Regions from separate parts of the Sporosarcina sp. FSL K6-2383 genome, predicted to be linked through region 1. Evidence: riboswitches for the same ligand, from Rfam matches in the RefSeq annotation. Region 1 holds a riboswitch; the other holds the start of a gene.
What was found. A riboswitch is a leader RNA that binds a small molecule or an ion and turns the genes downstream of it on or off. The one in region 1 is predicted to bind FMN.
Positions count from the first base shown of each region.

Region 1 (7,811 bases):
TAAGCGGCTGCGTGAAAAACTAAGTCGTGTTTCCGAACGTGCTGCGAAAATGATTGTCACCGTTTGGGGTGTGGGCTATAAATTTGAGGTTCCACACAATGAATAGAATATGGAATTCAATCGTCGGGAAGCTGTGGGCAACCATATTGCTTCTCGTTTCCTTTGTTCTGTTTGTTGTGACGGCATTGTTGCTGGAATTTCTCGATGATTTTCATACGCAACAAGCAGAGGACTCATTGCGAAGGGATGCTATGACGATTGGAAAAGTTGTTGTGGATCATGAAAGTGAATCTTCGATGCAACTCATTATTGAAGATATCCTTGGTGATGAAGTAGATGCTATGATTGTAGATAATGATGGGGAAATAACATATTCTTTCCAGCTGGGGCTGAATAAGGAGCAAATCGAAAGTAAAATCCTATCTGAAACCATCTTCTCGTCCAATCAAGAAAAAGTTACGCCAATTGTAAAAGAGATGATATTGCCTTCCATCGAGGAAAGTGATGTAATGGAGCAATATCTTGTGCTAGCCTACCCATTTGAACAGGAACAAGTAATTGCTGGTTCGGTTATCATCTATCAAAGTTTAGAAGCTGTTCATCGAGCGACGAAGGAAACAACAAATATCGTATTCTTGTCAGCGTTTATTGCTTTTGTTTTAACAACTTTTTTTGCGTTTTTCTTATCGACAAGAATTACATCTCCTTTACGCGGAATGAGACAAGCTGCTTTTGAATTATCGAAAGGCAATTTTGATACACGACTGCCTGTTGCGCAAAATGATGAAATTGGTCAGCTTGCAACGGCATTCAATCAAATGGGCAGACAGCTTAAATATCATGTAGAATTAATCAACCAAGAAAAGGAACAGCTTTCCAGCATTTTAACGTCTATGACGGACGCAGTTATTACGTTCAATCGGGATTATACGATTTTATTGAGCAACCCGCAGGCGGAGCGCTTATTACAAAATTGGTATTTTAAAAGCGGCGCGCAGGATGAGGAAAACACCATTCCACCGGAAATTTACCATATGCTTGATCATGTCGTCACGTTTGCGGAAGAAGTTGAGGATGAATTGGAGCTAGGAGGTCGCTTTTACGCAGTTTCGATTAGTCCCCTTTATAGTGGGAGTGATATTCGCGGGGTAGTAGCGGTTCTCCGTGATATGACGGATCAGCATAAGCTGGACAAGCTACGATCAGATTTCATTGCTAACGTTTCACATGAGCTACGGACACCGATTTCGATGCTCCAGGGGTATAGTGAGGCGATAATTGATGGCGTTACGACGAATGATGAAGAGCGTAATGAGATGGTCCAAATTATTCATGATGAATCTAAGCGGATGGGCAGACTTGTAACAGATTTACTCGACCTCGCACGGATGGAATCTGGGCATATGCGACTGTACAAAGACGATGTGTCGATGATTCCTTTCCTCGATCGGATAGTGAATAAATTCATGCAAGTTGCACGTGATGCTAATGTGGAGTTGTTATTTGATGTTCCGAAGGATGAAGAAATCGTTTCAAATGTTGACGAAGATCGAATTGAGCAAGTGTTTACGAATTTAATTGACAATGCAATCCGTCACACACCCGATGGCGGGAATGTCACATTGCGTGTTGAGAAATATGTCGATACAATTGAAATGACAGTTACAGATACGGGTGTTGGTATTCCAGAAGAAGATCTGCCGTATATTTTTGAACGTTTCTATAAGGCGGATAAGGCGAGGACAAGGGGGAAGGGTGGAACAGGCTTAGGCCTTGCCATCGCTAAAAATATTATTGATTCGCATAGCGGAGCAATCACGGCGAGCAGAGGAGAACATAGTGGTACTATTTTCAGCTGTACATTGCCTTTGAAAAAGTTGTAACTATTTAGCTTGAATAACGACTAATGTATAGAACGGGGGTATTTCATGGACGACTCCGTTTTCCACCGACTTTATGAGCAATACCATCAAGATGTGTTCAAGTTTCTCATCTATTTGACGAGAGATCGTGATCACGCTGAAGATCTCGTACATGAAGTGTACGTGAGGGTATTGCGAGCATATAGCGGTTTTGAAGGGAAAAGTTCTGAAAAGACGTGGCTTTTTTCCATTGCGAAAAATGTTGCAATTGACCATTTCAGAAAAAATGCTATCCGTAAAAAGCATCTATTCGATAAATTTGACTGGGAAAAAAGTGAGCTTGTTTCAACGGGGATTTTACCGGAAGAATTGGTCACACTTAGTGAAGAGATGAAGCTTCTTTTACAAGCATTGAATACTTGTACGGGTGACCAAAAAATGGTCATTACGATGCGCTATTTTCAAGATTTATCGATTGCTGAAACAGCGGAAATTCTCAGTTGGACAGAAGGTAAAGTAAAGACTACACAACACCGGGCAATCAAAGCATTACAAAAGAAGTTGAATGCTCTTCCTACAGAAGGGGGGAAACGAGATGACCGACAGTAAATGGGACGACAGCAAGATTGACAGCCTTCTGCGCAATATGCCAGATATTCAAGATGAGCGCCTGTCGTCGGACATATTGGCACGATTAAAACAAGACGAACGACTGCAATCCCCTCGTCGAACAATATCTAAAAAGTGGATGGCTGCTTTGGTGGCGGTAGCGGCATTACTTGTTTTTAGTTTACTTATTCCCTCAATGCTACAGCAAAATGATAGCGCGATGTATGATAGCGTTAACGAGTCAGCCGATTCAGTAAGTATCCAAGCTGAAATGTCGATGGATAATGTGAAAGAAAAAAGTGCTGAAATTAAATCTGACGCACGGGAAGTCGAAGCTTTTAGTACTCCAGAAATGGAGCATGGAGGAACAATTGAAGCAGCACTTTTGGAAATGAAAGATGTGCCGAAAGGTATTATATATACTGTGCAGGAGAGAGAGGGAGTTGCGGTAATTACCTTTACAGAGCCACTAAATTTGTCCATCTTGAATCAAGATGAAGTGAGTGCGATGCTAGAAGGGTTCATGTTAACGGCTAAAAACTTTAACAAGCAAGTGCGTTTAGAAAACGTGATGCAACCGACTTTCCTCCATTATGATTTAACAACTGTGTTACCAGAACCAGCTGGAGAATAAACCGATGTATTTTATAAAATGATGCGTCAGATACAGAAAACCCTTTCTCCAAAATCGGCGAAATGAATACAAAAATCATATTAATCAGAGGCAATTCAAACACATCCTGTACCCAGATAAAACAAATAAAGCGCTTTGTAAACAATAAAGTTTACAAAGCGCTTTTTGCTGTATATACTAGAGTAGTAATAAAATATTGATTCATCTTCGGGGCAGGGTGTAATTCCCGACCGGCGGAAATGGAGAGTTTCTCTTCTTAGCCCGCGAGCTTAACAGCTGATTCTGGTGTGATTCCAGAGCCGACAGTATAGTCTGGATGGGAGAAGGTGAAGGTGCGGCCGTCTTTTTGTGTTGTCCACAAAAAGGGTGCTTATTTAAGTACGAATTAAAGAAGGAGAAATAGGCTTCTTTAAAACGTTACTTTAAATATACCTTTAACAATCCCTTGAGCTTATTTAGCTTTAGGGATTTTTTGTAGATATGATTGACGGAACGGCCTTTCCTCTTTTGAAGTGAATCGCAAAAGGAGAGAGGAACACAATGAACAACAAGAAATTAAGAAAGATGATTCTCATCGCAATCCTTGGGAGTATTGGAACGATATTGATGCAATTCAATTTCCCGTTGCCAGCATTACCAGGATTCTTGAAAATCGATTTTGGGGAAATTCCGGCAGTACTAGCCATTATGACAATGGGGCCGGTAGCAGGTATTCTTGTAGAATTGATCAAGAACGTCATGCACTGGTTTATGTCAGGAAGTCCAACAGGCGTTCCAGTAGGAGAAATTGCGAACTTCGCGACAGGTGTATTATTCATCATGCCCATCTATTTCATCCACAATAAATTCAAATCATCTAAAGGTTTGGCAGCTGGGCTGATTGCTGGAACTGTTGCTATGGCTGTCGGTATGAGCGTTTTGAATTATGTACTGTTTTTACCAATGTACACATATTTCATGAATTTCCCAGCAATGGTAGGTAGTGAGTTATCTACTTTTATCGTCTTGGGAGTTCTACCTTTTAATGTAATAAAAGGAATTATGCTTATGGCGATTACAATGTTGCTTTTCAAGAGCATGAAAAAGTGGATTATCCAGCAACGAACTCAATTGATGGCGTAAATGATTAACGTCATAATTTAAGTATACTGTGTGCAGTAACTCTTGGATTACTATTGCTATAAAATTACCGGAATTTCTTGATGCGTAGGGATGCGACTTTATCGCACCCTACGCATTTTTCGGTAATCTTATGCGGTCGTTCATCTGTCACAATTTAGCCATAAAGAAAGCCCGTGCAGAATATTTTCTACACGGGCTTTCATCATTTAAATGGCCAATCAGTCTTCGTATTTTAACGCATCGCCATCGAATGGCGCATCTGCGATTTTGATTGAATCGGTTGGGCAACCATCAAATGCATCTTCCAAATCCTCCAGCAGTTCTTCTGGAACTTCCACTGTACCCGTGTTATCATCGAGGATAACGTAAGCAATTCCTTCATCATCATAATCGTAAATATCTGGGGCTGCTGCTCCACAAGCGCCACATGCGATGCATGTATCCTGATCGACGATTGTATATTTAGGCATAGTCTTTCTCTCCTCTTTTCTCCGTACAAACAATTTACTTCATTCTTCATTCTAATGATATTGACTACAGTTTTCAACAAAAAGAATTTGTTTTGTGGAGGAATTTATTATGAAACTTTCTTCAATCCTATTAACAATCATTCAGAAGCTAGATGGTGAGCGAACAATTTATGCAGGATTCCACTTGCTACGTGGGAAACGCTCGGGACAGACATTACAAGATGTTGAATACTATGGATTAAAAGCTTATTTTGGTATATTACCCAAATTAACTGTCGAGCACTTTGACGAAGCAGCCACATTATTAAGCAATTCCGGCTATATTACAACGGGGGAAGATTCTTTTGTCAAAATAACGACAAGTGGTCGCCAACTTATGGAGAATTTACCTACCTATGCGTTTAACGGTTGGGATTATCGGGGCAGGGAAATGATTTTCTTTGCAAGGCTGTCACTTGCTATCCAGACGGTGTCGAATTTTAAAGTGGGTGAACATGCATTTATGCCGGTTCAAAAAGATTATGATAGCCAGACATTCATAAGAAATCTATATCATAAGCAACCAATTAGTGATCCTGCATACGCCCGTTATATTGCTGAGGAGCTAAGGCTCTGCATAGAACGTAGTGATATGGATGATAACCAAAAAATTATTGTAACACATCGACTAAGCGGTTTTAAGCTAACGGGTTGGACATGGGATCAGTTAGCAGCTTATTTAGGGCTACAGCCATTTTCGGTCTATTTACTTTTTATAGAAGGTTTACATAAGTTGCTCGTTGTAATTGAACAGTCAGCTGAATTGTCTTTTTTACGAAAAATCGCAGACAATATTAAAGTAACGACCTATTTGACTGATTCTTCTAGAAAAACACAGCAGCTTTTCAATCGAGGTTTGTCCATCGAAGATATCGCGACAACGAGAAATTTGAAATTGAGTACAATTGAAGACCATTTTGTTGAAATGTCTATTAACGATCCGCAATTTCCTCTTACGCAGTTTGTCACGGAGGATTATATAGAGGCTGTCGTTGCAAAAGTGAAGGAAGTTGAAACGCGTAGGCTACGCATATTGAAGGATGAGTTTGTGGAGCTGACTTATTTTCAGCTACGACTTATTTTAGGTGCGCGGACGGGGGAAAGAAGCTAATGGATATACATAAAATACTGCAAGAGAAATTTGGTTTTGAGCAATTTAGACCTGGGCAAGAAGCGGTTATTCGTGATGTTATTGCGGGCAAGGACACGCTTGCGATTTTGCCAACTGGAATCGGGAAATCACTTTGTTATCAGTTGCCAGCGTATGAATTAGAGGGTGCGGTTCTAATTGTTTCACCGCTTGTAGCATTAATGGAGGACCAAGTGGCCATTATGAAAAGGAATGGTGAAAAGCGGGTTGTTGCATTAAATTCATTTCTATCATTTTCGGAGAAAAAGCGAATTATGGCTGAATTAGGGAAGTATAAATTCATTTTTGTTTCACCTGAAATGCTATTGCAGAAAAATGTAATTGCCCTATTGCGTACAACTCAGCTTGCATTAATTGTCGTCGATGAAGCGCATTGCATTTCGCAATGGGGTTTTGATTTTAGACCGGATTATTTGCGGATAGGTGAATTATTTGGTGAATTTAATCGTCCCGGTGTGCTGGCGCTTACTGCTACTGCCGATGATAAAGTGACCGCAGATATTATCCATTATTTACAGCTTCAATCTCCTATCATTCATCGTCAGTCGTTGGACCGTCCGAATATCTCTTATGCAATTGTAAAAGTGGAGAATGAAATGATGAAGACAGAATGGGTCAAAGAAAGGGTTATGGGGACGATAGGACCCGGTATTATTTATGTGGCATCGCGAAAACGAGCGGATGAGCTCGCTCTTATTTTACAACAGCAAGGTATAACGGTTGCTTCCTATCATGCGGGAAAGGAACAGGAAGACCGTGCGTTTATCCAAGAGCAATTTAGTACAGGTGAAATTAGTTGGATATGTGCGACAAATGCGTTTGGAATGGGCATACATAAAGATGATATCCGTCAGGTCATTCACGAGCATGTACCACAGGCTATCGCTAGTTATATACAGGAAGTGGGTCGAGCGGGGCGTGATGGCGAACAATCTGCGGCCACCTTATTGTTCACGGCTGATGATGAAAGAAGAATGCGCTTTATTGTTCAGGCGGATATTCCACAGGAAGCAGAAATCAGGCATTATATAGGCCTACTTGGAAACAATATAGTACCAGATGAAGCCGCAGCGATAACTGGAATGAGCGAAACAGGAAAACGTGTCATAGATTATTATAAGGAACGTATGCCAGTTGAGGATGTTATTCAGTGGATCGCAGAATTAGTACGTGATAAAGAGACTCAGCTACAAATTATGCTACGATTAGTCCATTCTGAAAAATGTCTTCGAGAAGTTATCTTGGAATTTTTTGGGGAGTCTTGTGAGGATAGACCGACATATTGTTGTTCTGTTTGCGGGTTGACCGAAGGATTGCAGTTAGAACGGCAAAAGCAGCATGTTGATGATAGGAAGATATTGGATTGGCAGGACAGATTAATCAAGCTTCTTGGTTAATCTTCTGGAATGCTAAAGTAGACGAAGGCATATTTGATTTTTACGGCAAAATTCGTCATAATAAAGGAATAGCACGATGTGATAGGAGAATGTACTGATGAAAAAGGATAATTATAAAACTGAGTTCGAGGAACATAGGAAGGAAATTTTTCAGGATAGTGACAGTCTACCATCCCGTGCAGAATTGCATAGGAGAGGCAGCAAGCCGAAAAAGAAATCTAGTCATTTAATGATTAATATCGTTCTCGGATTATTTACGTTGATTCCAGTAATTATTTTAGTTTATGTTGTTTCTGACTTTTATAATCCAGGCAGCAATCCATCGGCGAAAGATGGAGATGCCGTTGTCAGTTATGAAGAAACAGAAAATAAGAAGCCTGATGAGCAAAAAGAAGATATTGACCAAGATGTTGCTTTAGATGACGAGGATAATAAAGGTGAGGAGAAAGTTGATGAAGTGGTTAATCATGAGCCGGAGTCTGAATCTGAAAAAAATCTTGACGAAAAGCCGGAAAAACCTGTCGTAGA
Region 1 is NZ_CP152017.1:1,748,789-1,756,599, forward strand. It holds gene MKZ10_RS08700 (response regulator transcription factor) at 1-106, shown strand, start outside; gene MKZ10_RS08705 (ATP-binding protein) at 99-1,883, shown strand; gene sigX (RNA polymerase sigma factor SigX) at 1,929-2,471, shown strand; gene MKZ10_RS08715 (hypothetical protein) at 2,458-3,105, shown strand; FMN riboswitch at 3,305-3,437, shown strand; gene MKZ10_RS08720 (ECF transporter S component) at 3,646-4,227, shown strand; gene MKZ10_RS08725 (ferredoxin) at 4,446-4,697, opposite strand; gene MKZ10_RS08730 (helix-turn-helix domain-containing protein) at 4,807-5,847, shown strand; gene MKZ10_RS08735 (ATP-dependent DNA helicase RecQ) at 5,847-7,283, shown strand; gene MKZ10_RS08740 (LysM peptidoglycan-binding domain-containing protein) at 7,381-7,811, shown strand, end outside.

Region 2 (7,811 bases), 1.1 Mb from region 1:
GATAATGCCCGTACAGAAGTGCTCATGCTTGTTTTACTCATTCCAAGTTCTTCCGTCATATCATCTAATGTCAACGGCTCATTATGAAAAAACATAGTGGCAAACTGCCTTCCTGAAGAAGGTGTCAGACCATAAAGATGTATATTTTGTGCGATAGATTCAATAATCCGTTCACGCGTTTTTTCAAGTCTTTCTTTACCGTTCATGCAAGTTTTCCCTCCACTGTCATCGGCATACGTAAGCCAATCCAGTTATTTTAATCTAGCGTATTATATCCTGTCGAAAAAAGCAATTTATAATAATTATTATACAAACAGTTTTTTCCGTACAAACTATTAACTTAGTCTAAACGGTTGAATTTTTATTTTGTTTAGTCTATACTTGTGAGTGTTCTAGAGTTTTAACTTGAATCAGCAAGTGTTTTTGTGTTGCAGGTGAGTCAATAGTTACAAGAAATTTAACTCCCTGCTTATTCAAAATTTGGACGTAATTACGCCAAGGCGTAATGGATAACTGTAAGGAGTGTACGCATGAGTGATCAAATTGCCAGTAAGAAAATCGAAGTGCATAACACGACGAAGATTTTTGGCAAAAATAGTAAACGGGCGGCGCAGCTACTCAATGAAGGAAAGACGAAAAGTGAGATTTTGAAAGCGACTGGGGCTACAGTCGGTGTGAAAAAGGCATCCTTTGATGTTTACGATGGTGAAATATTTGTCATCATGGGCTTGTCAGGTAGTGGAAAATCAACGCTGGTTAGACTGTTGAACAGATTGATTGACCCAACGATGGGGACGATCCTACTAGATGGTGAAGATATCGTTAAGATGAATAAAGAGCAACTTCGTGAAGTAAGACGTAAAAAAATTGGAATGGTTTTTCAAAATTTTGCGCTCTTCCCGCATAAGACAATTCTTGAAAATACGGAATATGGTCTGGAAATTCAAGGCGTGGCGAAAGCGGAACGTCAGGAAAAAGCAAAAGAATCTCTGAAACTTGTTGGCCTTGCTGGTTATGAGGATCAGTATCCAAATCAATTAAGTGGTGGGATGCAGCAACGTGTTGGTCTTGCAAGAGCACTTGCAAACGGTCCAGATATTTTGTTAATGGATGAGGCTTTTAGTGCACTCGATCCACTCATCCGAAAAGATATGCAAGACGAATTATTGCAGCTTCATAATGATATGGGAAAAACAATTATTTTCATTACCCATGATTTAGATGAAGCACTGCGAATTGGAGATCGGATTGCGTTAATGAAAGATGGCGAAATCGTTCAAATTGGGACGCCTGAGGAAATATTAATGAGTCCATCGAATGAATATGTTGAACGTTTCGTTGAGGATGTTGATTTGTCTAAGGTATTGACAGCAGGTCATATTATGATAAAGGCTGACACAGTTCAAATCGACCGTGGTCCTAGGGTTGCGCTACGACTGATGAAACGCCTTGGGATTTCATCCATCTATGTGGTGGATAAAGGGAATCGTCTACTGGGTGCGGTAACGGCGCAGGATGCAGTAGCTGCAACTGAATCAGGAAAAACACTGCAGGAAGTTCTCATTAGCGATCTACCGATGATGTCTGCGGATACATTGCTAATTGATCTATTTGATATCGTTTCAACAGCAACCATACCTGTCGCTGTAGTAAATGAGGATAACAAGTTACAAGGAATTATTATTCGCGGTGCACTGATCGGCGCATTGGCTGGCGACAATCAGTTTATTAATAATGATGGCGTTGCTGATACCATCGAACAAACCGATTCGGAGGTGGAATCAAATGAATAACTTACCTCGTATACCGTTTGCGGATTGGATTGATAATGGGGTCGACTGGCTCGTGACTACATTTGGCACTGTGTTTGATGGTATTGCAGATTTACTTGCGGGGATTGTTGAAGGGTCAGTGGAAGGACTTAGTATGGTGCCATCGATTCTGCTTGCCGTTCTATTCTCCTTGCTCGCGTGGTTAATCTCCACGCGGCGGATTGCTTTGATGTCGCTTATCGGCTTATTGTTCATCGATTATTTAGGCTATTGGTATTCGATGCTACAGATGCTGGCGCTAGTGGTTACTTCCGTTGCGATAGCGATTGTGATTGGAATTCCACTTGGTATTTGGGGTTCGCAGCAAGCACGAGCACGTAAAGTCATTAATCCTGTTTTGGATCTTATGCAGACGATGCCTGCTTTTGTTTACTTGCTACCAGCAATTTTCTTTTTCAATATTGGAGTCGTTCCGGGAGTGGTTGCATCAGTTATATTTTCAATGCCGCCAACCATTCGTTTGACGATGCTCGGTATTGAACAAGTTCCAAAAGATTTGATTGAGGCAACAGAAGCGTTTGGTTCGACAACTTGGCAGCGGTTAGTGAAAACACAAATTCCGTTAGCCAAACCAACGATTATGGCAGGTGTCAATCAAAGTATCATGCTGTCATTATCCATGGTGGTTATTGCTTCTATGGTTGGTGCACCGGGCCTTGGTGAAGAAGTATACCGGGCTGTTACACAATTAAAAACGGGTGTTGGATTTGAAGCAGGTCTCGCCATTGTTATTGTGGCAATTATTTTGGATCGCGTTACACAGCACGCCGGAAAGAAAAAACAAGGGGGAACTACATTATGAAATTGACGAAAAAGGTTTTAGGACTCGGAGCGGTTGCTCTACTGGCAGTAGGACTTGCGGCATGTGGTAACAGTGATGACAAGGCAGGTACAGATTCAGGGACGGAATCAACAAAATCTGTTGGTGAGTCACTAGACTATAAAATTACTGGGATTGACCCAGGTGCAGGTATTATGGAAGCGACTGAAAAAGCAATTGGAGAGTATGGCTTGGATGATTACGACTTAGTAACAGGTTCAGGCGCAGCAATGACGGCAGCTTTGAAAAAAGCCTACGATAAAGAAGAACCAATTGTTGTAACAGGATGGACGCCGCATTGGAAGTTTGCTGAATACGATCTGAAATATCTTGAAGATCCAAAAGGTGTATACGGTGAAGAAGAACAAATTCGTACAATTGGTAGACTTGGACTTGCGGATGATTTACCAGAAGCACATCAGATTTTGTCACAGTTCAACTGGACAGAAGCTGACATGGGTGAAGTGATGATTGCTATTCAAGAAGGTGAAAAAGAAGATGTTGCTGCACAAAATTGGATTGATGCCAATGAAGATAAAGTCGCTGAGTGGACTGCTGGTGTAGATAAAGTAGAAGGCGATAAAATCAAACTAGCTTATGTGGCATGGGATAGCGAAATTGCTAGCCATAATGTGATTAAATTAGTGTTGGAAGCTATGGGATATAATGTAACACTGGTTCAAGTTGAGGCAGGTCCTTTATGGACAGCGGTAGCGGATGGCAGTGCAGATGCATCGCTTGCAGCATGGTTACCATTGACGCATAAAACATATGCTGAAAAATTTGCAGGCAAATTTGAAGAACTTGGTGTTAACATGGAAGGTGTTAAAACTGGGCTAGTTGTGCCACAGTATATGGACATTACATCAATTGAAGATTTGAAGAAATAAGTTAGAAACCTAGCAGAGACTTAGCTCCGTTCAATCGGAACTAGGTCTTTTTTTTTGCTTAAATTGAGGTAGTATGCTAACTTAACATAAATACGTTTTAGAAAAACTCTTCGGGGCAAGGTGAAATTCCTTACCGGCGGTGATCGAGCAATTGCTCGTTAGTCCGTGACCCGTCCTTCCTTGTTGGAAGGCGGTGGAGCTGGTGAAATTCCGGCACCGACAGTTAAAGTCTGGATGGGAGAAGTTGTTTGACTATACGTATGATGCTTATTTAACTTGATTCAGTGGGATCAAGTCCCAATTGAATCAAGTTAAAGCCTCCGGCGGATGTCACAGATTTTCAATGGAACTTTTCGAGCCTGCTCGAAAAAATCTGGACGCAATTACGCCGAGGCGCAATTGATCTCTGCCCTTTCATAACAGTGAAAGGAGGAATGCTGATGGACCATAGATATTGTATGGGAATTACTCTTGGACTGGCGCACAGTGCAATAGGACAGAATTCACCGAATCCTTCCGCCAACGGAACAGGAATCGGGCTTCTTAAAGTTGCCGAAATTGAAGTTGCCACCGGCATTTTACAGGAAGAGGCAGAGCAGATGAATCGAGCATTTTTTCACCTTATTAATTACTACGGGAAGCCGTATGTCACCTTGAAAGCCGCCGCAACTCTCGACGGTTGTCTTTCAACGCAGACTGGGGACAGCAAATGGATTACTTCGGATGCAGCTAGAACCGATGTCCATCACCTCCGCCATACCCATGATGCTATTTTGGTCGGCATACAAACCGTACTTCATGATAACCCTTTCCTCACCACCCGTTTGCCCCATGGTGGAAAGAATCCAATTCGAATTATTTTTAGACCGGCATCCTAGGACGCCAACAACAGCAAATATCGTCACTGACGGTGCTGTAGCAACAATTATTTTTTACCCGTTTTAACTTGATTCAGCAGAAGTTCTCCGCTTCTATAAGAGTCGGAAACTGATTAGCAATGATGCTTCTTTATTCATGGACAATACACGGAACCGGGTGACGAATCACTCCGTTTTTTAGATGTGCCACAAATCGGGGATGATTTTCGATTGCATGCCAGGTTCGTGAAGGAGGATTGACAGTAATTGTTTACTGGAATTATTGAAGAAATCGGAACAGTTTCAGCGGTAAGGCCAGCGACGAATTCATTGCAACTATCGATCCGTTGTAGCAAAGTGCTAAGCGATGTTAAAAAAGGAGATAGTATTGCGGTGAACGGTGTTTGTTTGACGGTCTCACACTTCTCAAGCAACCAATTTACAGCGGATGTCATGCCGGAAACAGTTAAGGCGACAACACTCCAAGCGTTGCGTGCGGGAAGTCCCGTCAATCTAGAAAGAGCGATGGCGGCGGATGGTCGTTTCGGTGGTCATCTCGTCAGTGGACATGTTGATGGCACAGGCGAAATTATTTTGATTAGACAGAAAGAAAATGCTGTGTATGTAGAAATCAGTGTAGAGGCTAACCTGTTAAAGTATTTTATCCCAAAAGGTTCTGTAACAGTGGATGGAACTTCACTGACTGTCTTTGGTGTGACCGATAAAGGATTTATCATCTCACTCATTCCGGTCACGCAAGATGATTCAATCATAAGCAGAAAACGAAACGGGGATCGAGTGAACGTTGAATGTGACATGCTCGCAAAATATATTGAACGGCTAATGACTACAAACAAAGAGAATTCAGCAGGTGGTTTAACAATGGATACACTCATCACCAGTGGATTCCTCGGTTAAGGGAGGACAACAGATGTATACTACTGTTGAAATAGCAGTCGAAGAACTGAAAAAAGGGAAAGCAATTATCGTCGTTGATGACGAGGACAGGGAAAATGAAGGGGACTTTGTTGCCCTCGGAGAATTTGCTACACCTGAAATGATTAACTTTATGGCAACGGAAGGCCGTGGACTTATCTGCGTGCCGATAGATGAGAAGAAATCACGACAGCTCGAACTTGGGCTCATGACAGAAAATAATAGTGATGTGCACGGAACTGCATTTACCATCAGCATTGATCACTCGGAATGTCACACCGGAATCTCCGCGTTTGAACGTTCAGAGACTGTATTGAAAATGCTTGGAAGTGATGCTGGCCCAACAGATTTTAGAAGACCGGGACATATTTTTCCATTGATTGCAAAAGAGGGTGGAGTCCTGAAACGGGCAGGCCATACAGAGGCTGCTATTGACTTGGCTAGGCTGGCTGGAGCAGAACCAGTCGGTGTTATTTGTGAAATTATGAATGTCGATGGAACGATGGCAAGAGGTCCGCAGTTGAAAGAGATAGCGGAACGATTGAATCTTGTTATTTTGACGATACAGGAACTGATTGCCTATTGCAGAGAAAATGAAAAACGTATCAAGCATGTCGCTGATATTGAATTTTAAGGGGGATTTATGATGGGAACAATTTACGAAGGACATTTAGTTGGAACAGGATTGAAAATCGGAATCGTCGTTGCGAGATTTAATGAATTTATTACGGGAAAACTGTTAGATGGCGCGGAAGATGCATTGCGCCGTCACGGTGTTGCTGAAAGTGATACGGCGGTTGCTTGGGTGCCGGGTGCTTATGAAATTCCGCTTGTGGCAAAAAAAATGGCTGCTTCGGGGAAATACGATGCTGTCATTACGCTTGGTACGGTGATTCGTGGCGCAACACCACATTTCGATTTTGTGTGTAATGAAGTGGCAAAAGGCGTCGCCGCCATTAATATGCAAGAAGGAGTTCCCGTTATTTTCGGTGTCTTAACGACAGATACAATTGAGCAAGCAATTGAACGTGCTGGGACGAAAGCTGGCAATAAAGGCTGGGATGCGGGTACAGTTGCCATAGAAATGGCGAATTTATTGAAACAAATATAAAAAGTTGGATAGGCTCAGTTGAAATTTAATGGACTGAGCCTTCCTTTTGCCCTTCACAGAAATCGGAAGCTGGTGAGAGTGAACTTTATGTGGGTTAAATGTGAACGATAAGTGTCTGGGAATGTTTTTTTATTATAATGAAGTGATTTCATCCTCTGAATTGTCGCAAAAACAAACGGAAATCGTTATGATAAAGATAGAAGTAATTATAGTATAAGGAGCGATTTAAATGACTGATTTTCCTGAAAAAACATGCTCGATTGAACGACTTGTCACAATCCCTGAAGATGTTCAAAAAGTATTGAACGGCAAAAAAACGGCTACGCGCCGTAATGGTGTTTACGCATATCCTGGAGAAATTATGGTGCTGGATGGCAAAGAGTTTAAAGTGGATGCACTTTATTCACAAACACTTGGTGAAATGACGGACGAACACGCACAGCAAGAGGGCTACACGAACATGGAGGAGTACAAACAAGCGATTTTGTCTATGCATGCAAAAATGCCATGGATTCCGAAGATGAGCGTGTGGGTACATGAATTTAGCCCGATAGCGAAGTAATCGTGAGATGAAATCGGAAATCTACGGAATAATTGTTTTTCTCCATGTGCTGAGTGCAGTTCTGTCCATTGGTCCGTTAACAATTTTGATGCCGGTTATCAAGCGTCTACATGGTGTTGAAGCTGGCATAGAACAAGCATATTTATCCGTAATTAAGGTTGTCATTCGAATCGTTATGCATGCAGGGCATGTCCTTGTAGTTAGTGGTGTCTTGCTACTGATTTTTGGACCTTATCCATGGACTACATCATGGGTGATCCTAACGCTTGCTGTTTTACTTTTATCAGGTGTTTTCTTATCAAAAGGCTTTACAATTGTATTGCGTCGGTTTCATAATCCTGATGCCGATAAAACTGATATTCTCAAAAGGTTGATGACCACGTCATGGGTTTATCTTGGCCTAATGCTCCTCATGTTATGGTTGATGGTACAAAAGCCGATGTTTTGGTGAATGAGTACCTGTGATACATAGTTAGAGATGTGCATCTTTGCGGATGCATGTCTTTTTATATTCTATTTCGTCCTTGTATGTTTTATTGTCCTCATTTTGGGGAACAATTCTGTGTGGTCTATTTAGATTTTACTATTTTAATGATAAAATAGGCTTAGTATGAAAAAAGAAGGAGTGGAAAAATGGCTATTGATGTGTATTTTAATTTTAATGGAAATTGTCGTGAAGCAGTAGGGTTTTATGCAGAGGTTTTTGAAACAGAAGCACCCAAAATTATGACGTTCGGAGAAGGGCCACCCAATCCAGAGTATCCTCTTCCAGAAGAAGCGAAGAATTTAGTGATGCACACACG
Region 2 is NZ_CP152017.1:2,810,659-2,818,469, reverse strand. It holds gene MKZ10_RS13900 (GbsR/MarR family transcriptional regulator) at 1-206, opposite strand, end outside; gene MKZ10_RS13895 (glycine betaine/L-proline ABC transporter ATP-binding protein) at 531-1,793, shown strand; gene MKZ10_RS13890 (proline/glycine betaine ABC transporter permease) at 1,786-2,634, shown strand; gene MKZ10_RS13885 (glycine betaine ABC transporter substrate-binding protein) at 2,631-3,542, shown strand; FMN riboswitch at 3,645-3,792, shown strand; gene MKZ10_RS13880 (dihydrofolate reductase family protein) at 3,983-4,420, shown strand; gene ribE (riboflavin synthase) at 4,667-5,317, shown strand; gene ribB (3,4-dihydroxy-2-butanone-4-phosphate synthase) at 5,331-5,969, shown strand; gene ribE (6,7-dimethyl-8-ribityllumazine synthase) at 5,982-6,446, shown strand; gene MKZ10_RS13860 (ASCH domain-containing protein) at 6,676-7,008, shown strand; gene MKZ10_RS13855 (hypothetical protein) at 7,016-7,459, shown strand; gene MKZ10_RS13850 (VOC family protein) at 7,642-7,811, shown strand, end outside.
Region 2: linked by a shared signal. The riboswitch ahead of MKZ10_RS13880 (dihydrofolate reductase family protein) and the one ahead of MKZ10_RS08720 (ECF transporter S component) in region 1 are both predicted to bind FMN.